2 regions of the Solibacillus sp. FSL W8-0372 genome follow, and region 2 is predicted to be linked to the other one. Evidence: a T-box and tRNA genes for the amino acid it is inferred to sense, from the RefSeq annotation. Region 2 holds a T-box; the other holds one or more tRNA genes.

Region 1 (15,697 bases), 540 kb from region 2:
CCTCCTTTCTAAGGATTATTTCGGAATCATTCCCTTGGGGAATGAAACATTAACGTTTGCTGTTCAGTTTTGAAGGTTCATTCTTAATTGAATGAGATACTTCAAAACCTTGTTGGTTTAATTCATCTCGTATGATTGAACCGCATTTCGTTCTTTGAAAACTGGATAAAACGACATTGAAAGCAATAAAACAAATTTCTATTTTATAGAAATGTAACAAGTCAAGCAATTGACGTGTAAACTTAAATCTTAGATTTTATCTAAGTGTTAACTTTTGGTTAAGTTAATAAGGGCGCACGGTGGATGCCTTGGCACTAGGAGTCGATGAAGGACGGCACTAACACCGATATGCCTCGGGGAGCTGTAAGTAAGCTTTGATCCGGGGATTTCCGAATGGGGGAACCCACTATCTTTAATCGGATAGTATCTACACGTGAATACATAGCGTGATGAGGACAGACGCAGGGAACTGAAACATCTAAGTACCTGCAGGAACAGAAAGAAAATTCGATTCCCTGAGTAGCGGCGAGCGAAACGGGAAGAGCCCAAACCAAAGAGCTTGCTCTTTGGGGTTGTAGGACACTCTATACGGAGTTACAAAAGAATGAGTTAGACGAAGCGACTTGGAAAGGTCCGCGAAACAAGGTAAAAGCCCTGTAGTCAAAAGTTCATTCCCTCCAGAGTGTATCCTGAGTACGGCGGAACACGTGAAATTCCGTCGGAATCCGGGAGGACCATCTCCCAAGGCTAAATACTACCTAGTGACCGATAGTGAACCAGTACCGTGAGGGAAAGGTGAAAAGCACCCCGGAAGGGGAGTGAAATAGATCCTGAAACCGTGTGCCTACAAGTAGTTAGAGCCCGTTAATGGGTGATAGCGTGCCTTTTGTAGAATGAACCGGCGAGTTACGATTACGTGCGAGGTTAAGTTGAGAAGACGGAGCCGCAGCGAAAGCGAGTCTGAATAGGGCGAATTAGTACGTGGTCGTAGACCCGAAACCAGGTGATCTACCCATGTCCAGGGTGAAGGTGAGGTAACACTCACTGGAGGCCCGAACCCACGCACGTTGAAAAGTGCGGGGATGAGGTGTGGGTAGCGGAGAAATTCCAATCGAACCTGGAGATAGCTGGTTCTCTCCGAAATAGCTTTAGGGCTAGCCTCGTGATTGAGAATACCGGAGGTAGAGCACTGTTTGGACTAGGGGGGCATCTCGCTTTACCGAATTCAGACAAACTCCGAATGCCGGATATTTATACACGGGAGTCAGACTGCGAGTGATAAGATCCGTAGTCAAGAGGGAAACAGCCCAGACCACCAGCTAAGGTCCCCAAGTAATCGTTAAGTGGAAAAGGATGTGGCGTTGCTTAGACAACCAGGATGTTGGCTTAGAAGCAGCCATCATTTAAAGAGTGCGTAATAGCTCACTGGTCGAGTGACGCTGCGCCGAAAATGTATCGGGGCTAAACGATTCACCGAAGCTGTGGATGCATACTTTGAGTATGCGTGGTAGGAGAGCGTTCTAATAGCGTTGAAGTCAGACCGGAAGGACTGGTGGAGCGATTAGAAGTGAGAATGCCGGTATGAGTAGCGAAACATGGGTGAGAATCCCATGCACCGTATGACTAAGGTTTCCTGAGGAAGGCTCGTCCGCTCAGGGTTAGTCGGGACCTAAGCCGAGGCCGATAGGCGTAGGCGATGGACAACAGGTTGATATTCCTGTACCACCTCCTCACCGTTTGAGAAATGGGGGGACGCAGTAGGATAGGGTAAGCACGCCGTTGGTTGCGCGTGTTCAAGCAGTAAGGCGTGTATGTAGGCAAATCCGCATACTATAACGTTGAGCTGTGATGACGAGCTCTTTAGAGCGAAGTTCCTGATTTCACACTGCCAAGAAAAGCCTCTATCGAGGTGAGAGGTGCCCGTACCGCAAACCGACACAGGTAGTCGAGGAGAGAATCCTAAGGTGTGCGAGAGAACTCTCGTTAAGGAACTCGGCAAAATGACCCCGTAACTTCGGGAGAAGGGGTGCTTCTTTGGGTGCATAGCCTAGAGAAGCCGCAGTGAATAGGCCCAGGCGACTGTTTAGCAAAAACACAGGTCTCTGCAAAACCGTAAGGTGACGTATAGGGGCTGACGCCTGCCCGGTGCTGGAAGGTTAAGAGGAGCGGTTAGCGCAAGCGAAGCTGTGAATTGAAGCCCCAGTAAACGGCGGCCGTAACTATAACGGTCCTAAGGTAGCGAAATTCCTTGTCGGGTAAGTTCCGACCCGCACGAAAGGCGTAACGATCTGGGCACTGTCTCAACGAGAGACTCGGTGAAATTATAGTACCTGTGAAGATGCAGGTTACCCGCGACAGGACGGAAAGACCCCGTGGAGCTTTACTGTAGCCTGATATTGAATTTTGGTACAACTTGTACAGGATAGGTAGGAGCCAGAGATCCCGGAGCGCCAGCTTCGGAGGAGGCGTCGGTGGGATACTACCCTGGTTGTATTGAACTTCTAACCCATGCCCCTTAGCGGGGTAGGAGACAGTGTCAGGCGGACAGTTTGACTGGGGCGGTCGCCTCCTAAAGAGTAACGGAGGCGCCCAAAGGTTCCCTCAGAATGGTTGGAAATCATTCGAAGAGTGTAAAGGCATAAGGGAGCTTGACTGCGAGACCTACAAGTCGAGCAGGGTCGAAAGACGGGCTTAGTGATCCGGTGGTTCCGCATGGAAGGGCCATCGCTCAACGGATAAAAGCTACCCCGGGGATAACAGGCTTATCTCCCCCAAGAGTCCACATCGACGGGGAGGTTTGGCACCTCGATGTCGGCTCATCGCATCCTGGGGCTGTAGTCGGTCCCAAGGGTTGGGCTGTTCGCCCATTAAAGCGGTACGCGAGCTGGGTTCAGAACGTCGTGAGACAGTTCGGTCCCTATCCGTCGTGGGCGTAGGAAATTTGAGAGGAGCTGTCCTTAGTACGAGAGGACCGGGATGGACACACCGCTGGTGTACCAGTTGTCTTGCCAAAGGCATCGCTGGGTAGCTATGTGTGGACGGGATAAGTGCTGAAAGCATCTAAGCATGAAGCCCCCCTCAAGATGAGATTTCCCATTACGCAAGTAAGTAAGACCCCTGAAAGACGATCAGGTAGATAGGTTCGAGGTGGAAGTGCGGTGACGCATGTAGCTGACGAATACTAATCGGTCGAGGACTTAACCACATTTTATTGCACAATTCAATGAAACGTTTATCCAGTTTTGAAAGAATGAATTTATTATAAAAAACACTTGCCAAATAAGGAAAGTGTGGTATAATAAATAAGGTCTTTCTGAAAAAATAGTCTAGTGATGATGGCAAAGAGGTCACACCCGTTCCCATACCGAACACGGAAGTTAAGCTCTTTAGCGCCGATGGTAGTTGGGGGCTTCCCCCTGTGAGAGTAGGACGTCGCTAGGCTGTATAGAAATATTCCGAAGTAGCTCAGTTGGTAGAGCATCCGGCTGTTAACCGGCAGGTCGCAGGTTCGAGTCCTGCCTTCGGAGCCATTAACTCTTGGAGAGTTGTCCGAGTGGCCGAAGGAGCACGATTGGAAATCGTGTATGCGGGTAACCCTGCATCAAGGGTTCAAATCCCTTACTCTCCGCCAGCCATTTATTAAAATGGCCCGTTGGTCAAGTGGTTAAGACACCGCCCTTTCACGGCGGTAACACGGGTTCGAATCCCGTACGGGTCACCATTCATTTCATCAATATCCAGCATGGAGGATTAGCTCAGCTGGGAGAGCACCTGCCTTACAAGCAGGGGGTCGGCGGTTCGAGCCCGTCATCCTCCACCATTCAAATTAAATCATATAGTATTGTCGCGGGGTGGAGCAGTGGTAGCTCGTCGGGCTCATAACCCGAAGGTCACAGGTTCAAGTCCTGTCCCCGCAACCAAATGGTCCCGTGGTGTAGCGGTTAACATGCCTGCCTGTCACGCAGGAGATCGCCGGTTCGATCCCGGTCGGGACCGCCATTTTTAAAATACTACATATAATATGGGTTTGTAGCTCAGTTGGTAGAGCATTAGATTGAAGCTCTAAGTGTCGGCGGTTCGATTCCGTCCAAACCCACCATATTTTTGCCGGTGTAGCTCAGTTGGTAGAGCAACTGACTTGTAATCAGTAGGTCGAGGGTTCGACTCCTTTCGCCGGCACCATTACCTGGAGGGGTAGCGAAGTGGCTAAACGCGGCGGACTGTAAATCCGCTCCTTAGGGTTCGGCGGTTCGAATCCGTCCCCCTCCACCATCCTTTTAATAGGGGCATAGTTTAAAGGTAGAACTACGGTCTCCAAAACCGTCAGTGTGGGTTCGATTCCTACTGCCCCTGCCAATTAATTCAAAAACTTAAAAATAACATAGTGGCGGTTGTGGCGAAGTGGTTAACGCACCTGATTGTGGTTCAGGCATTCGTGGGTTCGATTCCCATCAGTCGCCCCATTTTTATTTAGGTTTAAGAGTTAAAATTATAATATAGTGGCGGTTGTGGCGAAGTGGTTAACGCACCTGATTGTGGTTCAGGCATTCGTGGGTTCGATTCCCATCAGTCGCCCCATTATATTAAAAGCTTTGGGGTATAGCCAAGCGGTAAGGCAACGGATTTTGATTCCGTCATGCCCTGGTTCGAATCCAGGTTCCCCAGCCATTTTTTTTTTGCGGAAGTAGTTCAGTGGTAGAACACCACCTTGCCAAGGTGGGGGTCGCGAGTTCGAACCTCGTCTTCCGCTCCAATATGGCGGCATAGCCAAGTGGTAAGGCACAGGTCTGCAACACCTTTATCACCGGTTCAAATCCGGTTGCCGCCTCCATATTTAATTAATCGGTAATTCCGGTTTTTTTTTACCCTTTTTTATTTTGCCGATATGGCGGAATTGGCAGACGCGCCGGACTCAAAATCCGGTTCCTTCTGGAGTGCCGGTTCGACCCCGGCTATCGGTATCATTGAGTTCAAGTTAGAACTATTAAAACACCCTCAAAGTCTTGATTACAGGCTTTGAGGGTGTTTTCGTTTACTATAGTTTATTTTTAGTTGAGAAGGAATTACAGTACTACAACAGTTGGCTTACAAACATCGAAGAAAACAAAACGTTTTCTCGTATTATATTTACAATTATTTACTTCTTATATATAATGAATGTAAAGTCAGCTTTACGTAAAATATACTTTACGTTAGGTAGGTAAAAATGAAAAATAATATTAAGGATTTACGTACACGGTATGGTTTATCACAGGATGGCTTAGCTGAAAATTTAAAAGTTTCTAGGCAAACCATTATTTCTTTGGAAAAGGGACGTTATAACCCTTCCATTACATTGGCATTTAAGTTAGCCCGTCAGTTTAACTGTCACATTGAGGATATATTTATTTATGAGGAGGATAATCAATAATGATTACTGGAAACAGGTCATTCTTTTTGTTTATCGGTATCTTTATGCTTTTAATAGGTATTTTCATTAATGGATCTCATATGTTTTCAGGGAAGTTTCCTGATGCATTAATGGTGATTGCCCTTTCGATTATGGCGTTTAGTTTGGCTTATTTAGAACCTCACTTTGCAGCAAAGGATGAACGTGCTCAAAAGATTCGAGAACGTGCAACATACATTAGTTATTTTTGGGGAGTGATATTTGCCATTATATTAATGTTGATTTTTAACCCATTGTCTCCTCTAAATGTTTCAGCCTTTCAAGTGTTATCACTATTCATTGCATTATATATTTCAGTCGTATTTTTAAATATGGTTTATTATGCAAAAAAGTACTAGTTTATAATGTCCTACCCTTTTTCCGGCTTGAAATTCATTCCTAACATATTAATAAATTATATGGGTACAATTAAAGTTAAATCGTATTTTTTAAAAGAAAATGTGAACTGTTTTATATAGCATATTAAAAATTTATGCTATAAAATTAACGTATTGATGTAAGGAACTAAAAATGAACTTTACTTTATTTGAATTATATAAGCATAGGGAGTAGGGAAATGAATGAATGCTGTAACAAATTTAAAATGGGTTGAAGCGACAGATTATGATGAAATGAGTAAAATTGCTGCAAGTATTTTTGTAGAACAGTTAAAGGAAAATAGTAAAACTGTTTTTGGGATGGCAACTGGAAGTACACCTGAAGGGTTTTATAAAGAACTTGTATCAATATATAAGGAAGGGAATATTTCCTTTGCTCAGGCTAAGTCTTTTAACTTGGACGAATATATTGGTATTAATCCATCAAATGAGGCAAGTTACCATTACTATATGGACCACAACTTATTTAATCATATTGATATGAAGCAGGAAAATATTTACTTACCAACAGGTAATGCAGCAAATATTGAAAAAGCAGCAATGGATTATGATGCAATGATTGAAGAAGCAGGGAATATTGATATTCAGCTCTTAGGTATTGGTGTTAATGGACATATTGGCTTTAATGAGCCAGGAACACCATTCGATTTAGGGACTAATGTTATAAAACTAGCTGAGTCGACACGTGAAGCGAATAAAATTTACTTTGACTCAATCAATGATGTACCGACACATGCAATTACTATGGGTATTAAAACAATTATGAAATCAAAAAAGATTGTCTTACTAATTGCAGGCGCAGCGAAGCAAGAAGCATTTGATCGTCTTCGTAGTGGTGAAGTGACAGAAGACTTCCCAGCAAGTGTATTAAACTATCATCCAGACGTAACTGTTATTTATACAGGAGTAGAATAATTAAAAGGAGTGCTGATGATGCACTCCTTTTAATTTACTTTTTTATAGATGAGATAAATACCCCGACAATTATGGCAACCCCGCCGATTAATTGTGTAAGTAGCAGCTTTTCATTTAAAAAGATTACTGCAAAGATGCTAGCAAACAAAGGGATAAAGTTTAAGTAAATTCCTGCCTTGTTGGCACCTAAAGCTACAACGCCTGTATTCCAGCTTAGAAATGCCACAATCGATGCAAATACCCCAACATAAAAAATAGCTCCAATAGTAGTAGTGCTCCATACAATAGTTTGGGATGTAGTGAGTAGTTCATATACCGCAAATGGGAGCAGCATTAATGCACCTATAGCAATTGTTACTAAAAATGTAGAATAGCCAGGGAGCCTGCTAGCGCACTTCTTAATAAGCAATGAATAAATACTCCAACAACACACTGCAACTAGTACAATTAAATCTCCTTTATTAAATGAAAAGGCAAGTAAGCTTTGTAATGAGCCTCCGGAAATAATAAAAGACACTCCAGCTAGAGAAATTATTGTACCTATTAACTGATACTTAGTTAAACGTTCTTTTAAGAAGAGAAAGCTTAATATGTATATAATTATCGGTGTGGAAGAATTCATTAAAGATGCATTGATGGATGTTGTATAATATAAACCGATATAAACGAGCGTATTGAATGCAGCGACTCCTGTCAAAGCTAACGTAATGACGGCAACCCAATTTTGCTTCAGTACACTCCATTCCTTTTTTGTCCGTTTGTAAGCAATGGGGAAAAATACGGCAAAGGCAACAATCCAGCGTAAAAATGCCAGGGTAATAGGAGGAATTTCTCCGGTAACAGCGCGACCAATTACAAAGTTACCACCCCATAATAAAGTAGCTAAAATGAGAAGTAGCTGTGGTGGAAATTTCATTAAGTAGCATCTCCTTAATAATGGAAAAATAATTTTATCTATTATAGGGATAACCTGGGGGAAATTGCAATGCGCTTTACATAAAACGCTATGATACAATAGCGACAGAAGCAAAAGGAGGTCATTTACATGAAAATACGACCAGCAAGATTACAGCATGGCGATACTGTAGGATTAGTAAATTTAAGCAGCCCGCTTAATATAGAATCTTTAGGGGACAAATTAGCAATATTGGACGAGCTTGGTTTGAAATATAAGCTAGGCAATACAATTCAATCGTATGACGGCTATTTAGCAGGTACAGACGAGGAACGATTAGAAGATTTTCACCAAATGATTCGTGATCCAGAAGTGAAAGCAGTCTTTTTAGTAAAAGGTGGCTACGGTATATCTAGAATTATAGATAAAATAAGTTATCCATTAATCGAGGACAATCCGAAAATCATTTGGGGCTATTCAGACATCACCACTTTACATACACAAGTGAATGAGTTTTCAAATGTCGTTACCTTCCATGGGCCTATGTTATCGGGTCCGGAAGGGGAGCTAGACCCATTATCAAAAAAAATGTTCCAGCAATTATTCCAACCGATTGAAATCCAGTATACAGAAAGTATTTCGCCACTTCGTACACTCGTATCCGGTGTTGTACGTGGTGAATTAACAGGTGGTAATCTGAATCGTCTTGTTAGTACACTTGGAACAAAATTTGAAATTGATGTTCGGAATAAAATTGTTTTAATTGAGGATATCGGTGAATCGATTGAGCAAATTGATTTATCATTAAATCAATTACGTCTTTCTAGAAAGCTTGAGCTTGCTGCAGGCTTTGTAATAGGCGATTTTAATATGCTTAGCAGTAAATATAACTATGATGATGTATTAAACGTTATAGAAGGGTATATAAAGCCTTTAAACAAACCAGCAGTAGCAGGATTTAAATTTGGTCATTGCGAACCGAATATTGCGATACCACTAGGAGTAGAAGCTATTTTAGATGCGGATGATAAAACATTACGGATATTACCGGGTGTAGAATAATACTAGGAAATAAATAACAAAGACACCTTTTCACTAAATAAGTGAGCAGGTGTCTTTTAATAACGAGCGACGGAAATACACAATTTAGTTTGTAGTTATCTTTTACAATAGTTGGTCATTAGTGAAAGGTAACGTTGTAACAGGTAAAAGTTGATTGGTTTCTCTAAGTTTGCCTAAGCAAAAATCGCTCGTTATTACCTAGATTGGAGTCTCACCGCTCTAGGATTAGAAGTAGTTGCTATCATCAAATTCGATTTCGACTTGATAGTTTTTAGCATTAATTAAATTGGAAAGGCGATGTGCTTCCTTTTCCAGCTCGTTAGCGCGAGTGCGGTATGTCATCGGATCATACAGTGCTACACGGTACAGGATGGCTTCACCAGAATTGTGGTAGAATGCTTCTTTTTCTTCAGAACCTAAGCTTTTACATAAGGCAGCTTCTGCCCGTAACTGGCTAGCAAGTTCGATCGCTTCTACAATGGGCATTTCCTCGTCTTTAAATACAATTACATTTTCAATATTTGCACGGTAAATGAGTGAATCCAGCTTACGAGAGTCATACCGTAATTGTTTTAATTCAGCTTCTAGCATTTCAAGTGTGTAATCGGGTCTTTTTGGTTGTTCACCTTTTTCAATGATCACATGTGTTAGTTGATTCACAGCAAATGTACGTTCTTGAATTTTCTTCGTAATAACGCTCTTTAGTTTTACTGCCTCCGCTAGATTAATGCTCACACTATCAGCTCCTTAAAAATGAATTTTTTTATTCTCAGTTGAAAGAACATGCGCCTCAAATTCGCCACCGCTTACTTGTGTAAACATTTTTCCGGCACTGTTTAATAACTTTTGTGCTTCCTGTTCACTGATCGATGGACGTAAATAAAGGATTTGCAATGCATTAGTAGTTACTTCAGTTACAGCAGTTCGCTTTGAATCAACATAGGGGCTACCGAATGGACCGAACGTATCTTTTAAATAAATGATATTTTCCAATGTGTTGTAACGACCATTTATTCCTTCATAGCCTGTTGATGCATTGCCAACTTGTATTTCAACATTTCCTTGAATACCATCCAAATCATAGATACCGACTGGAATCTCAAATTGCAATGAAAAGAAATTATTCAAATCTACCGCTGTATGAAACGGTGTTAAATATTGCTGTTTAGCGATACGTCGCATTAAGCTTTCGGCAGAGTGTCGATAACGATTTGGATCGGCACCATAAGATTTCCAAAGTTGGCGCCATTCTCTAATTCCAGTTCGCTCAGTCACAGGTTTTTCCTGTAATTCTAAAAATAAATTTTCCTGATATAGTTGCGTGCGACCTTTAATCATTTGAGGAGATTCCTCTACGATAATTTTGCTATAATGGATAAGGCCAATTTTAAATTGTTCATTCACTGTAAAGAGTGAGTCATTAATAGAGATATTCAATTAAAGCACCTACTTCAATTATAATATTGGATAATTATGTAATATAAAATAACTTGTATTCATTGTATCATTTGAAAGGAGCAAGGGAAATGAAAGTATCTCAACTTCAAGAAGAATTAATTCAATACGCAAGTTCTATTGGGGTAGATAAAATCGGATTTACAACCGCTGCTCCGTTTCATGAATTAAAAAACCGTTTACGACGACAGCAACAATTAGGCTATCAGTCGGGATTTGAAGAATCGGATATTGAGCTTCGTACAGAGCCGTTAAAATTATTGGATGATGCCGAAAGTATTATTGCAATTGCTATAGCATACCCTTCTCGAATGCAGGATGCTCCACAAGGAAAAAAGGGAGAACGCCGAGGGATCTTTTGTCGTGCTTCCTGGGGAGTCGATTATCATACAGCAGTGCGGGAACGTCTGCAGCTTATTGAAGCATGGCTACAAGAAAGAGTACCGAATGTAAAAGTGAAATCGATGGTCGATACAGGGGAGCTCGTTGATCGTGCTATAGCAGAGCGTGCTGGAATCGGGTGGAGCGGGAAAAACTGTTCTATTATTACACCTGAGTTTGGTTCTTACGTATATTTAGGTGAAATTATGACAAATATACCTTTTGCTCCTGATACACCGATAGAGGATGAATGTGGAAACTGTAATTTATGCATTGACGTCTGTCCAACGGGTGCAATTGTAGCACCGGGTCAGCTGAACTCACAGCGATGTATTGCCTTTTTAACACAAACAAAAGGGTTTTTGCCTGATGAATTTCGTAGTAAAATAGGGAATCGATTGTACGGCTGTGATACATGCCAAACAGTATGTCCGAAAAATAAAGGAAAACTAAATTGGATTCATGAAGAATTCAAGCCGGATCCTGAAATTGCAAAGCCTTTACTTCAGCCTCTTTTATCAATCTCCAATAAAGAATTTAAATCTAAATTTAGTCATGTTTCGGGTTCATGGCGCGGTAAAAAGCCAATTCAGCGCAATGCCATATTAGCATTGGCTCACTTTAAAGAAGAATCGGCAATGCCTGATTTAGTTCAGGTGCTGCAAAAAGACGAACGCCCGGTATTAAGAGGGACGGCCGCATGGACAATTGGAAAAATAGGAACAAATGAAGCCGAGGGAATTTTATTGGCTGCAAAAAAACTAGAGCAAGATGAAGAAGTGCTGGCTGAAATAGAAAAAGGACTAACATTGTTAAATCAATAAGAGAGAAGGATTTTGAAGTGCCAAACCATATTGTGTTATACCAACCGGAAATACCGGCAAATACAGGAAATATTGCACGTACATGTGCTGGAACAAATACATCATTACATTTAATTCGACCACTGGGATTTTCTACAGACGATAAAATGTTAAAGCGTGCAGGATTGGATTATTGGGAGCATGTGAATGTTGTGTATCATGATTCTTTAGAAGAATTTATTGAGTACAGTAAGAATGGAGATTTATATTTAATTGAGACTTATAGTGATGAGCCTTTTACAACACATGATTTTAGTGATACGTCACGGGACATCTACTTTATGTTTGGAAGAGAAACGACCGGTTTACCGAAAGAGTTTGCAAAGGAACGTGCCGATATGTGCCTGCGCATTCCGCAAAGTGACCATATTCGCTCACTGAATTTATCAAACACAGCGGCAATTGTTATTTATGAAGCTTTAAGACAACAAAACTATCCAGGGTTAAAATAAAAATGGCAAGAAGCAGATCAATTTGCTTCTTGCCTTTTATTATTTCATTTTAGCTTCTATCGCGTGTGAAAGTTTTGCTGACAAATTATCATTTTCGAATAGGGTAAGGCGAATGAAGCTTTCATCCATATCGAAAGCTTCTGATAAAAATCCGCCAAGCCCGCGCGCACGTCGGTCAACCTGAAGTAGGATTTCGACTGAGTTTTGTGAATGACCTAAAAAGACCAATTCCAGCTCATCTAGATACCGGCGATACGTTTGATTAGTAGGGGTAAATTCAAATTCCTGCACAATTGGTGTTTGGCGACGTAAATAAGATGGCGCTTGCTCATTGTCTACTTTACGTAATCGGAATCCCATGTTTTGAATTGCTGTTAACACGCTATTTGCCAGAGGTGATGGCTGAATATCAATAAAGTCTTTATCTTTCGGATCCACCGCATTTTTAATGTCTAATCCAGTTTGAATCCACACTCGGGATTTACCTATAGTAATTGGAACTACAGAAGGTAAAGGAAATGAGAAGGGGATTTCATGTTTTTCATTCGCTTGAATTATAAACGGCTCATTTAGTTGGAACTGGGAAAGTATTGCTTGATCATTAATTTTTTTGTCATCGATTTCACGTATGAAATTTGTATAAAGTGATAAATAGATAGCATCAATTTGTTGCTCCGTACTTCCTCCAGTAATCTCCACTATACCCGTTACATTTTCATTTAATGTATAAGAAGATTTGTGCAATTTTGTATCAACTTTAGCAGAACCGATTCCTACACTCGCTAAAACTTTATTAAATAGTGACAATAAAACTCCTCCATTGTATGTTAATTAATAATTTATACGCTGGAGTCAAAAGAAAGTTTCAAAAATATTTTATTCTCCGTCTACAGTAAACACGATACGTAGACCATTAGGATCGATTGTAGAGAAAAGTTGTTTACCGCCATATACTGGTGCTTCATTAAAGGTCTCAACGACGAAATCATGGTCTATTAAACTTTGCTTAACTTCATCTGCATATTGCTCGTCTTTTAATACGATCGTAAATGATTTTAGACCGACCATATTCTCTGTTGGTACATGGCCATTATTGCTGTTCCACGTATTCATACCGAAATGGTGATGATACTTTCCTGTAGATACGAACAGAGCCTGTGCACCATAACGCGTTACGACATTATAATCCAATACATTTGTATAAAATTGTTCTGATTTGTCTAGATTTACTACTGATAAGTGAACGTGACCCATTACTGTTTCAGAAGGTAAACCATTCCAATTTCCGTCTGCCGCTTCTAAAATGGGTTGAAAATTAAGCTGTTCTGTTACCATATTTACCTGATCCTTGTTATCCCATGTCCATGTAGTTTCGTCACGGTCTATGTAGATTTCAATCCCATTACCATCTGGATCATTTAAATAGAGTGCTTCCGATACGTCATGATCTGCTGCACCAAGGCGAATATTTAAATCAACAAAGTGTTGTACAATGTTTCCTAAGTCCTTGCGAGAGGGTAATAGTAATGCTAAGTGGTATAAACCTGCAAACCCTTGTTTAAGAGGCAGAGCATTTTGTACTTCGACTAGAGAAACTAAGCTCGTTTGGCCATCTGTTGTTAAATATGCTTCCGACTCTGTTTGCTGTAGGACTTTAAATCCGATTATCGTTGTGTAGTATTCAATCGAACGTTTTAAGTTAGAAACTTTTAATTGAACATGAGCTGGATATAAATTTGGTTTTTTATGAAAATGAGTAGGCATTTATCATTCTCCCTAATTAGTTATTTTTTATAATCAACTTACTTTATGTAACTAATATATTTTATAAAAGAAAAAAAGTCAAATTAAAAAGACAATCGCATAAATAACGATTGCCTTTTAATGAAAAGCTAATAGGATTAGTTTTCTTTTGAGAATGGTTTGCTATCATAACCAGCAGTGAAAATTGCTGTTAAGAATGCGATGCAAACACCAAGAATTAAAATTAATTTCATGGAAGTATCCTCCTCATGTTTCTAATTATTCTTTTTTAAGTATAGCATAAATTACCTGTATGAAAACTTTAATTATGTCAGAAATAGTTCAAAATTGGAAAAATATAAAATAAAATATGGAGGGATTTATATGAAGAAAGATGAGATTGTAAATGGGAATATGGCCAATTCAATGGAAGAATTAAAAAACCTTGGTAAGCAGATGGAAAATATGCGTGACGGAGGGCAATTGGAGGAATCGGACCGTATTGCAGATCCGCAGCAATTTGATGATGAAGATGAAGAGAAATAAATGAATAAAAGGTGTGGCCAGCGAAATATTCGTCCACACCTTTTATGTTTGATTTTCTAACTTGTTTGAACTTCGTAATCTTTTAATTCTTCTCTTAATTTAGCTTTTAAAAACTTACCTACAGATGTTTTTGGTATTTCCTTTAAGAATACGATATCGTCCGGGAGCCACCACTTTGCAAAATCCTGTTCAATAAATTGAAGAAGCTCTTCTTTTGTTGCAAGAGCATCTTCTTTTAAAACGACACAAGCTAACGGTCTTTCCTGCCATTTTTGGTGGGGAACAGCAATGACTGCTGCTTCAAAAACATCTGGATGAGACATGAGTGCATTTTCTAAATCAACAGAAGAAATCCACTCACCTCCTGATTTTATAAGATCTTTTGTACGGTCTGTAATTTTGATATAACCTTCCTTCGTTAATACTGCAATATCACCTGTATATAACCAGCCATCACGGAATGCTTCATTTGTCCGATCATCTTTATAATATTCAGATGCAATCCAAGGTCCGCGTACGCGCAATTCACCCATAGTTTCTCCGTCCCAAGGAACCGGACCTTTTTCATTTACGACTTCTGTTTCAATTAAAGATACGGTTAGTCCTTGCGTTACGCGAATGTTTAACATTTCATCATCCGTATAACTGTTCATTTCGGTAGTAGGATGCGACATACTTACAAGGGGCGATGTTTCAGTCATACCGTAAGCGTTTACATAAGGGACTCCTAACTTTTCGTTATAGGCTTGAATTAATCCTTTCGGTGAAGCTGAACCCCCAGAGATAATTAAACGGATGGATGATAAATCGCGCGGTTGCTTTTCTAATTCTGCAAGAGCACCAAGCCAAATTGTCGGAACACCTGCTGTAATCGTAACTTTCTCTTGTTCTATTAAATCTAGAATTAAACTTGGAGTCATCATTGGACCTGGTAATACAATATTTGCGCCAAAATTAAGGGCAGCAAATGGGAAACCCCATGCATTTACATGGAACATAGGCACAACTGGTAATGCAATATCACTTTCCTTTAGTGCAAAGGACTCCGCGAGACCGAGTGCTAAGCTATGCAAGACAATACTCCGATGTGTATAAATGACACCTTTAGGCATACCTGTTGTTGCGGATGTATAGCACATCCCTGCCTGCATATTTTCATCTAAATCTGCAGGGAATTCGAAATTTTCATCGGCTTCCTGAAGAAGTTGTTCATAGCTGTAAACATTCGGAAAGCTGGATTGTGGAGCAACCGGATCATCACTCATGACGATAATATGCTTCACTGTTTTTAAATGACCTAGAGCAGGCTCTACTAATGGGAATAAGTCACCATCGATTAATAAAATTTCATCTTCTGCATGATTAATAATATAAATAATATGCTCGGGTGCTAGTCGGATGTTAATTGTATGCAGAATGGCACCACTACATGGAATAGCAAAGTAGGCTTCTAAATGACGATGGTGATTCCATGCAAAAGTACCGACTTTTGTACCGCGCGTCATACCTAGCTTCGTTAATGCATCAGCTAATCGATGAGTTCGTTTCACGTAATCTTT
Region 2 (15,697 bases):
GAAAATGATTCAGCGACATATTTGGGCAGATTATCTAGAAGAAGCCGAACATCTTCGTCATCATCATGAAATTAAATCCATTTATGCAAAACGAAAAGAGACGGTTGAGCGTGTCTTTGCGGATGCGAAAGAGAAGCATGGTATGCGATGGACAACGCTAAGAGGCCTTAAAAAATTGTCCATGCAGGCGATGCTTACTTTTGCTGCCATGAACTTGAAGAAACTTGCCACATGGACTTGGCAAGGAGCTTAGATGAGGGCATCTTCCCTCGAAGAGGAGCCCTTTTACAGAACTTCGGAGCCTAATTTGATAAAAGAAATGACAAAAGGCATCGAGAGACGAGCTCTCGATGCCTTTTGTCGACAACCTGAAATATCCATTTTCCTTAAGGGAAAATGGATATTTTTCTGTTTCTACCAGAATTGATTTCCGTTGCGGGGACGCTTTCCGGGGGCGTGGCCTGAGCCTGTAGTCTCAGGCGTCACGCTCATCCCCCAGGAGTCGCCCCTTCACTCCAATCAATTCATAAAGTATCGGTTTCTTAATAAGGAATTTTCTCTTATACAAAGAAATTCTACTTATGTCTCAGCCACTGTTTTTTATAAATTAGTCAATAGTTGTTTCGGGATCGATTTCTATATCGTCTAAATCTTCTTCTATGATCTCTCCTGGTACAGTATTCTCTTCATCTTCGGGTTCAGGTGGCGCAATATAAACTTCCCCAACTTCATTCGAATAACCCGACTCCAGGCCAGTAATATCAACAGCAACAACGACATACCTAACGCCTTCTGACACAGACATTTGGAACCCTTCGTAAGACTTTAATGATCTTACAAGTGATGTGCCTTCATTTGTAATACTGTATACACGGTAGCCAACCACATCATTGGATGCTGAAGCCGTCCATGATAATGAGCCATTTGCCAATGTTGCAAATACAGCTTCAGGTGGAGCACCATCCGCTTCGAACTGGGCACCTGATACAACACCATTACCAGTACTAAACGGCAATAGCTTTGATGCATCCCCACCGAGCCTACCTAGCATACGGTCAATAAAGGCCTGATTCAATCCGAATCCACTCATTTGGACAAACTCAGTAGGTGTACTTGGTAGTGCCGCATAAGTACTGCCATTAATTACTACAGAAGTAGATGAAACGAAACTATCATCTGGCTGTGTAGGTAAAAATACATTTTTGTTAAATAAATCGGAAACGACTAAACCAGCATTTGAACAAGATGTGGAAGCAGCTAATCCGGATATTCCACAGAACGACTGCGTAACAACACCTTCTGGCTTTTTGAATGTTTCCTTCGTACCGATTAATTCTGGATCGATATCATAAAGCGTATTTAAATAACTTGCCCATAATCGGTTGACACGATTACTAGGGTGCTGATAACGATTATTAAATGCATAAAGAGTACGAGGCTGGTCATAACCTAACCAGACACCGACTGAGATATTCGGATTATAGCCTACTAGCCAAACGTCTTTATGATCCTGTGTTGTACCTGTTTTAGCAGCAAAGTCTGAAGAGAACTTTAACTGACTTTTCGCTAAAGTTGCGGTACCGCCTTGTTGAAGTACATCACGTAACATATCTGTCATCATATAGGCAGTTTCCGGACTGAATACCTCCACCGGCTCAACTTTATGTTCATAAACAACATTACCATCTAAATCCTCGATACGCTCAATCATATAGGCATCTATGAATTTTCCTTCATTTGCAAATGTAGTATAAGCATTTGTATTTTCCTCGACTGTTGCCCCATGCGTGATACCGCCAATGGCTGTAGATAAATGAACATAATCTCCTTCAGTTAACTTAGAAAAGCCCATTTTATCTAAATACGTAGCAGGACGACGATCTAAAATTGAGTCATACAAACGTAACAAGGCCAAGTTTTGAGAAGAAGCTACTGCTTGACGTGCAGGAATAATGCCTAATTCCTGTGTAGGAATATAGTTTACAGGTTCGTAATTATCATAATCACGTTTAAATTTAACATCCACTACCGGGCTACCCGCCCCGATTACACCATATTCCAGTGCCGGTGCATAAGCAAGTAATGGTTTCATCGTTGATCCATTTGATCGATAAGCTTGTGTAGCATGATTTAACTGTTCTAACTGGTGGTCACGTCCACCGACGAAGCTTAAAATACGACCTGTTTTATTATCGATAATGATACTTCCTGTTTGAACAGGCACATCCACTTCGATTTCTTCACCTGTTTCTGGATCTTTTTCTTTTTTCTTATATGTTTGACCATACAGTGTAAATTCTTCTGTTACATTTCGCATAGCATCGTACATATCTTTATTGATTGTCGAATAAATACGATATCCTCCAGAACGAATTGTACGGTCTGCTAAAATAGAGTATTTTTCGTTTAAGTTCTTTTCTTCTTTTAAACGGTCTGGGTCAATTCCGTCTTCTTCAGCAAGGATTTTTGCGAAAATTTCTTTTGATCGCATTTCAAGCTCAGCTGTTAGCCAAGGATATTTGTCCTCTGGTCGTTCTTCATAACCCTTCAAATCTTTTGTAATATCATAGCCTATTGCTTCGTTGTACTCTTTTTCCGAAATATAGCCTACTTCCTGCATACGATATAATACCGTTTTCATACGGTCGATACCAGGTTTCATTCCTTCAGCACTCTTTTGTTCACCCTTATTTGTGAATGGTGTGTATTTAAAAGGCGCTTGAGGTATTCCGGCAATATAGGCTGCCTGTGGTAAATTTAGCTTAGAAGCTGGAATACCAAATATACCTTGGGCTGCTGTTTCAATTCCGGCAATATTACGACCGGAAGAATTACGGCCATATGGGATAATGTTAAGGTATGCTTCTAAAATCTCTTCTTTACTCATAAATTTCTCGAGACGGAAAGCGAGTAAGATTTCTTTAGCTTTACGCTCATACGAAACTTCATTTGTAAGTATTTGGTTTTTTATTAACTGCTGTGTTAAAGTAGAGCCACCAGTTTGTGTAGAGGAGTTCGATACATCTTGCAGTAACCCACGTAAAACTGCTTTTGGTACAATTCCTTCATGCTCGCGGAAATATTCATCTTCCGTAGCAAGTACCGCATTTATAACTATTGGAGATATATTAGCAAGCGATGTCTCACGTCGGTCTAAATCTGTTCGAATTTTTCCTATGTAAATATCGTTTGCAAAGTAAAGTTCACTTGTTTCTTCATAACTGAATATTTGCTCGCGCATCTCTTCTTTTGATCGCAAAGGTTCATCCTTTGTTAATGATGCGAAGTAACCTGCACCTACACCCCCAACAAATAACAGTGTAGTAGCAACAAAAATTACTGCTAATAAAGTTAAATTCCAAAAGACACCACCAGTAATTCGTACATAGCGCATCTGTTTTGAAGAAACAAGGGATTCGATTTTTTTATTAAATTTATCAAGCCATTCTTTCACAACATCGCCCTCCTAAAATCTTGTTTATTATAGCATATTTGATATATAAACGAATATATTTATTGACAACATCTATTTTCTAGGTAGAATAGAAAATATAAATTTCAGGCAAAGAAGAGTTTGCAGTAATAAATGTGCTCCCTGATTAGAGAGCTGGCGGTTGGTGAAAGCCAGAGAAAGCGCATTTATGAATTACGTACTTGGAGCTTGAACGGATCGTCACGTTATAGACGCTTAAAGTGGAAGAAAAGTTTTTTGTTTCTTCAAGCTGGGTGGTACCGCGTTAAATGAGAAATTTGACGTCCCTGCATGCATTGGCGTGTAGGGACGTTTTTTGTTTCCTTACATAGCGAATACAACACATGTAAAAGGAGAGAAAAATGATGAACGAATTACTGCAAGATTTAGAATGGCGTGGTTTGTTATACCAACAAACAGATGCTGAAGGTATGGAAAAGCTTTTAAACGAGGAAAAGGTTTCATTATATGTAGGTGTCGATCCAACAGCAGATTCCATGCATATCGGTCATATCGTACCATTACTTACATTACGCCGTTTCCAAAAAGCGGGCCATACACCGATTTTATTAGTTGGGGGAGCTACAGGTACTGTAGGAGATCCGTCAGGACGTTCTGAAGAGCGCCAACTACAGACGATGGAGCAAATCGACAAAAACGTTCAAGGTCTAAAAAAACAAATGGAACGTTTATTCGACTTCTCATCAGATGCAGCAAACGGTGCTGTATTAGTAAATAATAATGATTGGGTTGGCCCAATGTCATTGATCGATTTTTTACGTGATTACGGGAAATTAATTAATGTAAACTACATTTTAAATAAAGACACAGTAGCTTCACGCTTAGATTCAGGTATTTCATTCACTGAATTTGCTTACACATTAATTCAAGGAATCGACTTCAACCATTTATACGATCATCATAATGTTCGTATTCAAGTAGGTGGCTCGGATCAGTGGGGCAATATTACAACGGGATTGGAAATGATTCGTAAGACACACGACGAAAATGCAAAAGCATTCGGTATTACGATTCCTCTTGTAACAAAAGCAGATGGTACAAAATTCGGTAAAACAGCAGGTGGCGCAGTATGGCTGGATGCTGAGAAAACATCACCATATGAGTTCTACCAGTTCTGGATCAACACTGCAGATGCAGACGTTGTAAAATACCTTAAAATATTTACCTTCTTAACACGTGAAGAAATTGAAGCGCTGGCAGTAAGTGTGGAAGAAGAGCCGCATTTACGTAAAGCACAAAAAGCTTTAGCTGAAGAGATGACACGCCTTATCCACGGTGAAGCTGGTCTAGAGGCAGCGGAGCGTATTACAAAGGCATTATTCTCAGGGGATTTAAAAGCTTTATCAGTAGATGAAATGAAAGTGGCATTTGCTGGCGTTCCATCTGTAGAGGTAGCGAAAGAAGACAAAAACATTGTTGAATTAATCGTAGAAGCCGGCATTTCATCTTCAAAACGTCAAGCACGTGAAGATGTAACGAACGGTGCAATTAGTGTGAACGGTGAAAAAGTTACAGAGCTAGAATATGTGATTGATGGCAAAGACCGATTAGAAGATGCATTTGCGATTATCCGTCGAGGAAAGAAAAAATATCACATGGTGAAATTTGTATAACTAAATGATTTTGAAACGTCTTGGAAATAAAGTTTTCCAAGGCGTTTTTTTAAAGGGATATTAGGAAGTAAAAAGAACGTAATAAGGAGAAGGGAGAGATGACATGGAGAAAAAATCTTATTGGGGACAAATTGGAATGGCCATTTTTGTATTGCTGGGAGCAAGCTTTTTCACGTTTGTTATTGTTTTCACGTTTCTACTGGCGGGCAACATTCATTACATACCGCTAATAATTGCAGTAGCTTCAATTTTATATATAGGTTTTGTCCTTCAAATTTTTGATGTATTTTACCAAAAGAAAAAACGTGTGAAAGTGTATTGGGGACTAGCGGGGATTATTATAGCTATTACATGTATTCAACCGATTTATAAGTGGTTGGATAGCAGGGTGTCAACTGTTGATGCTGAGGTTAATATTTATCAGTATGAACCTTTTGTAGAAGGCAACCAATTAGTAGCGCTCGGACAAACCGCTTCCTTAACATTGGAGGAGCCTTTACCGATCATAGATGGTGCGACGGCATTGTACCCACTCTATGCGGCAATCGCTCAAGAAGTATATCCTGAAAAAAGTTATAATCCATATCAGAGTGAGGTAATGGTTAACCAAACACATGAAGCCTATACGAATCTAATTTTAGGAAGGGCGGATATAATTTTTGCGGCGGGACCATCTGAAAATCAAAAGAAGCGTGCGGAAGATAAGGGCTTTGAACTGGTATTAACCCCTATTGGAAAAGAAGCATTCGTCTTTTTTGTAAATAGTAAAAATAATATTAACGGTTTATCGTTGGAACAAATTAAAGGCATCTATTCCGGTGAAATTACAAATTGGTCTGAAGTTGGTGGGGATAATGATGAAATTCGTGCATTCCAAAGACCGCAAGATAGTGGATCCCAAACTGCTTTACAACGTTTAATGGGGGATACGCCTTTAATGGAGGCGCCAACTGAAGATATTGCAACTGGTATGGGTGGAATAATTAATGAGGTATCCCAATATAAAAATTATAAAAATGCAATTGGTTATACATTCCGCTATTACTCAAATGAAATGGTGCGGAATGAAGAAATAAAACTATTGGAAGTTAATGGGGTAGCTCCTTCAAAAGAAACAATTCGTTCAAATACTTATCCAATTGCCTCGGAGTTTTATATTGTGACGGCAGGTGAGCCTACTGGTAATGTAAAGCGATTAATCGATTGGGTATTATCAGATGAAGGTCAATCTTTAATAGAAAAAGCGGGTTATGTTTCACTATCTTCAGTAGAATGATATTTAAGGTACAATAATTTTGAATCGCCCACAGTATGCCAGTATAATAGAGTATAGACATATTTTTTTAGGGGGATTTTGATTTGAATGAGCAATTGACACATGCAGTCGATGATCGACATGCGGTATTAAGTATTGCTACTAAACCTCGTGATACCATTCGTTATGTTCTAACACATAAAAAGTTATCTTATTTTATTATCGTAGGTATTATCGGTATGTTTGCAAGCAATTTAATTAGCTTTATCGGCATGGATTTTACAGGAGCATATACTTTAGGTGATATCGTTTATTCGACATTATTATCAAGTTTATTGCTCTACTTTCTTTCTACAGCATTATCAGCAGGTGTTTTGACACTATCAGCAAAAGCATTTGGCGGGATAGGTAAGTTTAAAGAAATGTTCCGCATGATTAGTGTAACGATGATTCCTTATATTTGGATATTACCGATAATATTGTTTTGGATGCAATTTGCGCCACAATCTTTTTTTAATATTACTTATATTGAAACATCATTAAGTGATTTAATCCTACAGTTTGTATGTGGTACGTTTATAATTATTGCCAGTTTATGGACATATGTTATTACAGTAGTTGGTATTTCAGAAGTGCACCGAATCTCAACATGGAAAGCATTTTTCGCTTCCTTTATTGTGATAATTATATTAGTGGTAAGTGCTCGTTATTTACTGTTTTAAATTCAAGACATTCACATTGTATATTTTGTGAATGTCTTTTTATTTTATAAAGTAAAACATTAAGACGGGTTAATAACATCGGGACTATTGCCATTTTGAATATGACTATTCGATCCGGTAATGTCATAAGCAATTAAGGTTACGTCCAACTTTTCTTCCAGTTGTTTGATTGCACTAAGTTTTTCATTATTAAGTTCGGCAAATTTTGCATCTTCCAAAAAAATCACATCCTTTAATAAATTATAAATTAAGTATGAGAGATATTTTAATATTTATCCGTTTGCAGAGATGGGAAATTGGGGTATATAAATAGTAACGCAAGATAAGTTATGTAAAGAAAATTATCCCCACATCAGTTCAAAAATTTGATAATTTTCTGTATAGTTGTATAAAAAAGTAAACTTATCAGATTAATAGCTTGGTCCTTGGGTTTCTTATTTGCGTGGAATTGTAGGTAGAAGTTGGGAGGTGTAACAATGGAATCTTATAATGTTTCTATTTTAATCAATGAATCAGATCAAAAAGTTAAAGACAATATAAAACTTGATTATCAAACATTAGATTTAATAGTCAAATCTAATGGAGTATGGTTTGATGACAAAGGACATTCAGTAGTAAGTGTTCATATAGGTTTAGAAAATGATGCAACAATTTATATTTCTGAAGAATAAAATATATTTCGTTCAGCTACTTATGCATGATCAATTGAGTAATATCTAATACTTCCTATTACAAAGTACAATATAAAAAGCCCTAGAAACATTGATTTAACAACGTTTCTAGGGCTTTTTAAGTTACTCTTTGCAGACTCAACTACTAATTAACGAGAGTAGAACTCGACGATTAATTGTTCGTTGATTTCAGCAGATAATTCAGAGCGCTCTGGCATACGTACGAAAGTACCTACTTTAGAGTCTGCATCGAATGATAAATATTCTGGTACGAAGCTGTTAACTTCTACAGATTCAGCTACTACTGAAAGGTTAGCTGATTTCTCACGTAATGAGATCGTTTGACCTGGTTTTACTGAGAATGATGGGATATCAACGCGTTTACCATCAACTAAGATGTGGCCGTGGTTAACTAATTGACGAGCTGCACGACGAGTGCGAGCTAAACCTAAACGGTATACTAAGTTGTCAAGGCGAGTTTCAAGTAAGATCATGAAGTTTTCACCTTGTACACCTTGTAATTTACCAGCTTTAAGGTAAGTGTTTTTGAATTGACGTTCAGTCATACCATACATATGACGTAATTTTTGTTTTTCAGTTAATTGTAGACCGTACTCTGATTTTTTACCGCGAGAGTTCGGGCCGTGTTGACCTGGTGCGTAAGGGCGTTTTGCGATTTCTTTACCTGTGCCGCTTAATGAAATACCAAGACGACGAGATAGTTTCCAAGATGGACCTGTATAACGAGACATAATTGTGTCTCCTCCTTTAAATTTGGTTTTTGTTGTAAAAGAAAAAACCAGTTGTACCCGACATTAAACGGTATTCTATTTTCATGTATCTTCGCCCATGCAGCCGAGAGGGTTACACAATACACCATTCTAATAAGATAGAAGGAACAAAATACACGATTAAGTTATACAACTACTGCATTCATTTTACACAAAGGCTATTGTATCTTTTTTTTAACAGTACGTCAACAAATAGTAATATTCCCGTGAAGCAGTAAATGTTAAGTGAGAAGTACTAGAAGAATAAAAGAAGTATAAATACGTGAAAAAATATGAATTAGTAGAGAGATTTGCTGAAAAAATTAATATTAGGTAATTATGCGTATAAGGGAAAATGGTAATGAGACAGAAAATAATCGTTTTTCTAATAAAAACGATACTATTAGGGGTGTTTATTAGAAAAATATTACATAAATAAATAGTCAAATAGACACGAAAAGTGTATACTTGAGGATAAGTAATAAGAAACTGACAATGGCAATAGCGAAAGAAAAGGTGATTTAATGGTGGAAAATCAACTAAAGATTGATCAATTTAAATCGAATATCCTGAACCTTTGTATGAATTCAAATATACAACAACATAAACTCCATGACTATTTTCTACTATTGGAAAAGAGCCTGGCAGATTTTTTCGATATGGAAGATTGCTTTTTATTCCATTTGATTGATAACAACCTAAAACCGGTAACCAACCTGAATTTTTATAATATCGATTTTAATTTATTAATCCCTTATTTAAATGGAAATAAAGTTGTAGAATTACCTAAGTTTTTAAAGGAACTTTCGTATTTCAAAAACCATACAAATATAATGCCACTTATGAGAAACAATAAAATGGACGGAATCATTGTTTTTAAATATCAAAAAACAACTCCCCCTTTCGAAATACAATTAACAGAAGATATTATAATTAATATCTCCTCTGTTCATAAATATTTAGTGCAAAATTATGAAGTACATTCAAATGAGCAAAAATACCGTAAACTTTATGGAATGACTGACCTTTTTCACTCCACGATGGATATTGATGTAATTTTGCAAAATGTACTCATTACGATTGAAGATAATTTTTCGGATTTAGAAGTGGAACTGATATTATCAAATGATCAGGATCGTCAAACGAAAATCCAAATAAAGCCTTTTGATTACTTGTCAGAGCGACCTTCAACAATCGAGGCGTTTGTATCTGGAGAGTTAAAAGAGGATATTGCCATGGAATTGGACTGTCGTTTATTAAACGTACCTATTAAAGGTAGGCAAGCAATTTACGGCATATTACAGGTGAAAGCACCTATTAACTATTCCTTTACTAATTCAGAGAAAGATTTCATAAAAATGCTTGCCCAAGCATCAGGGAATGCATTGGAAAATGCCAAACTCTATCACCAATCACATCGACTAATCAGCGATTTGCAGTTAATTAACGAAACTTCTCATCGTTTGAATATGAAGCTGACGATTAACGAAATGCTTTTATTTTTACAAAAACAATTATTAAAGTCATTCCAACCGATGGAAGTCGGGTTTTTATTTAAAGGGAAAGATTATTATGAAATGACGGAAGTCTGTACTCCATATTTTAATCAAGATGAATCTCTAGCATATATTCATTATGTGGAAAAGCACTTTAAAGTAAAACAGGATCCGTTATTTATCGCTGATTTTAGTCGACTTATTGCGGAGGAAATTAAATATAAATCAGTGATGGCTATTCCAATGATTGTAGAAGAAAAGATTATTGGGTTTAGCATTGTATTGCATCAGGAACCGTATTTCTTCTCCTTTGATAGTTTTAAGTTGATGCAATCGCTTATTCATCATTCTTCTTTAGCTATTTCTAACTCTGTTTTACGGGAGCAATTACAGGAAATGGTGGATCGTGACCATTTAACAAAGCTTTATGCCCGTAGTTACTCTGATACTTATGTAGAAAAATCAATTCAAAAAGATGACTCGGGTATGTTTCTTCTAATTGATATTGATAACTTTAAAAAGGTTAATGATACGTTTGGACATCAGGTTGGGGATAAAGTGCTCGTTCAAATTGCTGTTCAATTAAAAAAGAAAATTGGTTTAAGAGGGATCTGTTCAAGGTGGGGCGGTGAAGAGCTCGCAATTTATATTCCGAACATTTTAGAAGATGAGGCATTGAAAGTTTCGAAAGAGCTAGTTGATCTGATACCAAAAGTAACGAAACCTTCAGTCACAATTTCGGCCGGAATGGTTACATGGTATAAAGGGAAGCGACCGGATTTTCAACATATCTTTTTACAGGCGGATACAGCTTTATACAATGCTAAAAGTAACGGGAAAAATCGCGTTTGTGTGTTTGAAAGTTCAATGGAACTAAAATGTTAAAGGGAGAACCTGAAAAGTAATTCAGGTTCTCCCTATTTTTTATTTAAATATGTTTTAAGAGCACACTGACAAATCGCTCTAATCCTTCTTTATCTTCCAATGAAAAACGTGCTTCATTCGGGCTATCAATATCCAAAACGCCAAATACCGTTCCATTTGCAGTTAAAGGAATGACGACTTCCGATTTTGATGCTGCATCACAGGCGATATGTCCAGGGAAAGTATGTACATCATCCACCATAATTGTTTCATTGTTTTTCACGGCAGTTCCACAAACACCGCGTCCAACGGGAATACGCACACAAGCAGGTAATCCTTGGAATGGACCAAGAACTAATTCGCCATCCTTCATTAAATAAAAGCCAACCCAATTTATATCTTCTAAAAAGTAATTTAGTAAAGCTGAAGCATTGCTTAAATTAGCAATGAGGTCGTTTTCCCCTTCCAATAATGCGTCAAGATGTTTTGCAAGTTGCTCGTACTGCTCTGTTAGCGTGCCGCTGTAAGTAATATTAGAAAACATATAAACCTCCAATTAAAATTTAATTTTTTGTTGTAAAGCCTCGTGATGCTGATGTAAATCCTGTGCAGTATGTGCATCAGATCCAAAAATAATAGGTATGTTTAATTCTTTTGCGAATTGCACAAATGGTAATGGCGGGTAGGGCTCCTTGCAGAAAGGTTTACTTAAACCGGCACTATTAAAATCAAGTTCATAATGATACTGCTTCATTAAAGTGAGGATTTCCTTAATTCGCAAGGAGTCGTCGATTTGTTCTGAATGCGCAAGCTGAAATTTATGAATTAATGTTGGATGACCTATTCGCGTTGGCTTGTAAGGGCCAAGGTCTGCCAAAATCGATTTTTTAACCGTTTCGTAATAGAGTTCGTACATAGGGGCGATTCCGCCTACCTTATTAGCAAATTGTAAATAGACTTTGTCGGAAAAGTCAATGCATACATACTCATCTGCTGCCTGTAAAAAGTGAACTGATAAAATGGCATCATCGAGGAAAGGACCAAACTCATTTAGTAAGTGACGAGTTTGACTCTCGAATCCAATAATATAATCAACTTCTAAACCGATATTAATTATAATTTTTGACTGATAATGTTCTTTTAGTCTTTTCAGTTGATGAATATAGTCTTTCAAATATGCTTTATCCATGCCACTATCCTTGTCGGGTGTTGGATCGATAAAGCCATCAGGTAAAGGTGCATGTTCTGTAAAAGATATTTCTTTGAATCCATTTTCAATCGCTTTATCGATATATTTCTCGAATGAATCTGTGGAGCCATGTGGGCAAAAAGGGGTATGTATATGACCATCGCGCATCAATTTATGCGACCTCCTTCAAAAATATGGGATTTGCAGTAAAAAAACCTGTAAATAGTTCAACAAATAGTATAAAACATGTTATTATTATAAAGACATATATAAGTAATTTATTGATTTTAATTGGGATTAGGGGGCTTACAATGATAAATTATATCATCATTGTTGTCGTCATACTATTAGCATTATTGATTGTAGGGTTGGTAGTACGACGCAAGCATAATGCAGAAATAGGACGATTAGATAAAGAAAAGTTACAAATCCAACACTATCCAATTTTTGAAGAGCTAGCTAAAGTAAAAGCGCTAAACATGAATGGTCAAACAGAAGAGCTATTTGAAAACTGGCGAAATCGATGGTTAGATGTTGTGGATAAACAAATTCCGAAAATTGACGAATTGTTATTTGATGCGGAAGAATTTATTGATCGTTTTAAATTCAAAAAAGCTACGCATGCAGAACGAGAAATTGACCAGGAGCTTACAAAGTGTGAGCAAGTTCGTGTGCAAATTATTACAGAGCTTGACGAATTAATCGGCAGTGAAGAAAAAAACCGTATCGAAATTGAACAATTGAAAGAGTATTACCGCTCAGCACGTAAAACGATTTTGGCACATCAACATTCATTTGGTCCCGCTTTAGAGGAATTGGAAAAGAAGCTAGAGCAGTTTGTACCAAAGTTTGAAGAGTTTGATGAGTTAACAAAAGATGGTAACTACCTACAGGCCCGTGAAATTGTACTCCAGCTAAATGATGAAGCTCAAACGATCTTTAACCTTCTAAACGAAGTACCAACACTACTTACAGAAATACAGACAAAAATTCCGACAGCGATTCATGAGTTGCGAAATGGTCAGCGTGAAATGGAAGAGCAAAACTATTATTTGCGTCATTTAGAGCTGACAGAATACTTGGATGGGCTTGAAAACGAATTAGACGTATTGAAGGATGCAATTGCCGAGTTAAACTTACAGACTGTATTGCCTCGCATTCAAACGATTAATGATGAGATTGATCATTTCTATAATTTACTGGAAAAAGAAGTAATGGCAAGAAAATATGTCGAACGCAATTGTTCAGGTATGTATAGTACGATTAATGAAGTGATGCGATTAACAAAAGATATTAGTGATGAAGTGGCCTATATTCAGCATAGCTATCGATTGCAGGATAAAGAGGCGGAAATTCCAAAAGTCGGTTTAAAGCATTTGGAAGTTTTACAAAGACGCTATGAATTATTGTCTACACGTGTACAGGAAGAAAAGTCCGCATATTCAAGCCTTCAGGAAGAATTGAAGGAAATTACGGATGAAATTGAGCGTATTGCAGAAGAACAAGAGAGCTTTTCAAATAAATTAAAGAATTTACGGATTGACGAGAATAAGGCAAGGGCAGAATTAGAAACTTTAAAGCGTCTGCTACAAAACACAGAACGCTTACTAGGACGTGCCAATATTCCTGGGATACCAGAGGAAATGGACGCGCGATTGGAAGAAGCGGCAGAACGTATTTTTGTGGTGGTTCAAAGTTTACAGGAAGTACCACTAAATATTGTACAAGTAAACCAACATTTACTAAGTGCAAAGCAATCCATTGAAGAAACACATGAAAAAGCACAGGAAATGATTGAGAATGTTTTAATAATCGAACGTCTCATTCAGTTTGGTAATAGATATCGCGCCAATAATCGTCAAGTGCATGAAAGCTTACTTGAAGCAGAGGACGCATTTAAAAAGTTCCGCTACATAAAGGCATTGGAAGACGCAGCAAGGGCAGTTGAAATTGTTGATCCAAATGCTATTAATCGTATTGAAGAGCTTGTACAAGAACAACTGATTTCAAAATGATAAGCATAACGGTTACATGTTGAACGATTTAGCGTTATAATAAATAAGCAAATTAAAGAGGTTGTGGTAATGGTTTAATAGACTATTATCACAACCTCTCTGCTTGAGATGAAATTACCTATAAAGTATTGCTTTGCGTTGGTTAAGTGTATTCACGCCACCTTGTCGCAAAGCTAAATAGTTAAAAAAGAAGGTAGAGTATAGATGATTTATTTAGATAATAGTGCGACAACAAAACCACACGAGGATGTTCTAAAAACATTCTTGGTAGTAAATGAACAATATTTTGCAAATCCGGCTTCCATCCATCGTGCCGGTGTAGAGTCAAATACGTTATTAACAAAAGCTCGTGAGCAATTAGCAAGTATTCTCCATACTGATGAAAAAAACATATTGTTTACTTCCGGTGGAACTGAGTCGAATAATGCCGCGCTTTTTGGTCTTGCAAAATCAAGTAATTTTAGAGGAAAGCATATTATTACGACAGAAATAGAGCATCCCTCGATTTTGGAAGCTGTTAAGCGTTTAGAGGAAGAAGGCTATGACATCGACTATTTAAAAGTAAATAAGTCTGGGCTTATTTCTTTAGAGGAATTACAGCAAAAGCTTCGTAAAGATACTATTATCGTTAGTATTATGCACGTAAACAACGAAATGGGTGCAATACAGCCAATTAAAGAAGCAGCCCAAATAATTCATAAACAATGCCAAGCAATGTTCCACGTAGATGCGATACAAAGTTTCGGTAAGCTACCAGTATTGTTTGATGGTGATAATGGTCCAGATGTTATTTCCATTTCAGGACATAAAATTCATGGTCTGAAAGGGAGCGGTCTGTTAGCATTTCGTAAAAAACCACAACTGAAAGCATTTATCGTTGGTGGGGGACAGGAATTTGGTTTACGCAGTGGAACTGTTGCAGTACCACAAGCTGCTGCGTTGGCAAAAGCTGCACGTTTAGCTGTGGAGAAAATGCCTGTACATGTCGAGAACTTTAAAAAGTGGTCAGCTGAGCTGCATCATTTCTTTGAGCAATTTGATCAAGAGGTTTATATACTTTCCCCAAAAGACGGTGCACCACATATTTTATCGTTTAGTGTAAAAGGATTAAAAGGTGAAATTTTAATTAATGCATTACAAAAACGCGATATTATCGTTTCAACATCAAGTGCCTGTTCATCTAAACAAACGAAAACAAGCCATGTTGTGGAGGCAATGAATATCGATAGTCGCTATAAAAACGGCGTATTGCGTCTAAGCTTCGGCGCTAATAATACAGACGAAGATATTGCTGCGTTTAAAAAGCAATTTTCAGTAGTTATGAAAGAGTTAAAAGGAGAAATTACACAATGATTTTTAAAGAAATTTTAGTTCGCTACGGTGAATTATCAACAAAAGGTCGTAACAAAAAAGATTTTATCAGCCGTTTACGTGATAATGTTCGTTATTCATTCAATGATATTGCACCGCTGAAAATTCGTGCAGAACGTGATCGTATGTTTATCGAAATCGAAAACAAAGAGAAATTTGCTGTGTTAATGGAGCGTTTACCTAATGTATTCGGTATTCAATCTATCAGCCCCGTTGCATCATGTGAAAAAGACTTAGA

What was found. A T-box is a leader RNA that pairs with one kind of tRNA and senses whether it is charged. The one in region 2 lies ahead of tyrS (tyrosine--tRNA ligase), so its partner is inferred to be a tRNA-Tyr.
Region 1: it has a tRNA-Tyr gene. The T-box ahead of tyrS (tyrosine--tRNA ligase) is inferred to sense a tRNA for this amino acid. The anticodon was not compared.

What each region holds. Positions count from the first base shown of each region.
Region 1 covers NZ_CP150204.1:3,349,003-3,364,699, reverse strand. The annotation lists rRNA gene MKY13_RS17305 (16S ribosomal RNA) at 1-8, shown strand, start outside; rRNA gene MKY13_RS17300 (23S ribosomal RNA) at 277-3,205, shown strand; rRNA gene rrf (5S ribosomal RNA) at 3,326-3,441, shown strand; tRNA gene MKY13_RS17290 (tRNA-Asn) at 3,455-3,530, shown strand; tRNA gene MKY13_RS17285 (tRNA-Ser) at 3,540-3,631, shown strand; tRNA gene MKY13_RS17280 (tRNA-Glu) at 3,647-3,721, shown strand; tRNA gene MKY13_RS17275 (tRNA-Val) at 3,745-3,820, shown strand; tRNA gene MKY13_RS17270 (tRNA-Met) at 3,846-3,920, shown strand; tRNA gene MKY13_RS17265 (tRNA-Asp) at 3,924-3,999, shown strand; tRNA gene MKY13_RS17260 (tRNA-Phe) at 4,024-4,099, shown strand; tRNA gene MKY13_RS17255 (tRNA-Thr) at 4,107-4,182, shown strand; tRNA gene MKY13_RS17250 (tRNA-Tyr) at 4,189-4,272, shown strand; tRNA gene MKY13_RS17245 (tRNA-Trp) at 4,283-4,356, shown strand; tRNA gene MKY13_RS17240 (tRNA-His) at 4,388-4,463, shown strand; tRNA gene MKY13_RS17235 (tRNA-His) at 4,503-4,578, shown strand; tRNA gene MKY13_RS17230 (tRNA-Gln) at 4,594-4,668, shown strand; tRNA gene MKY13_RS17225 (tRNA-Gly) at 4,679-4,753, shown strand; tRNA gene MKY13_RS17220 (tRNA-Cys) at 4,758-4,831, shown strand; tRNA gene MKY13_RS17215 (tRNA-Leu) at 4,880-4,961, shown strand; gene MKY13_RS17210 (helix-turn-helix transcriptional regulator) at 5,207-5,410, shown strand; gene MKY13_RS17205 (hypothetical protein) at 5,410-5,787, shown strand; gene nagB (glucosamine-6-phosphate deaminase) at 6,010-6,741, shown strand; gene MKY13_RS17195 (DMT family transporter) at 6,776-7,657, opposite strand; gene MKY13_RS17190 (LD-carboxypeptidase) at 7,787-8,698, shown strand; gene MKY13_RS17185 (hypothetical protein) at 8,924-9,433, opposite strand; gene MKY13_RS17180 (phenylalanine--tRNA ligase beta subunit-related protein) at 9,446-10,135, opposite strand; gene queG (tRNA epoxyqueuosine(34) reductase QueG) at 10,225-11,358, shown strand; gene trmL (tRNA (uridine(34)/cytosine(34)/5-carboxymethylaminomethyluridine(34)-2'-O)-methyltransferase TrmL) at 11,376-11,849, shown strand; gene MKY13_RS17165 (sporulation protein) at 11,889-12,656, opposite strand; gene MKY13_RS17160 (VOC family protein) at 12,726-13,613, opposite strand; gene MKY13_RS17155 (hypothetical protein) at 13,977-14,138, shown strand; gene MKY13_RS17150 (long-chain fatty acid--CoA ligase) at 14,195-15,697, opposite strand, start outside.
Region 2 covers NZ_CP150204.1:2,805,981-2,821,677, reverse strand. The annotation lists gene MKY13_RS14350 (IS1182 family transposase) at 1-253, shown strand, start outside; gene MKY13_RS14345 (transglycosylase domain-containing protein) at 608-3,454, opposite strand; T-box leader at 3,557-3,764, shown strand; gene tyrS (tyrosine--tRNA ligase) at 3,835-5,106, shown strand; gene MKY13_RS14335 (substrate-binding domain-containing protein) at 5,210-6,382, shown strand; gene MKY13_RS14330 (YIP1 family protein) at 6,466-7,083, shown strand; gene MKY13_RS14325 (uroporphyrinogen-III decarboxylase) at 7,143-7,310, opposite strand; gene MKY13_RS14320 (hypothetical protein) at 7,560-7,754, shown strand; gene rpsD (30S ribosomal protein S4) at 7,904-8,506, opposite strand; gene MKY13_RS14310 (sensor domain-containing diguanylate cyclase) at 9,106-10,905, shown strand; gene MKY13_RS14305 (GAF domain-containing protein) at 10,949-11,428, opposite strand; gene hisJ (histidinol-phosphatase HisJ) at 11,441-12,244, opposite strand; gene ezrA (septation ring formation regulator EzrA) at 12,385-14,088, shown strand; gene MKY13_RS14290 (cysteine desulfurase family protein) at 14,293-15,441, shown strand; gene thiI (tRNA uracil 4-sulfurtransferase ThiI) at 15,438-15,697, shown strand, end outside.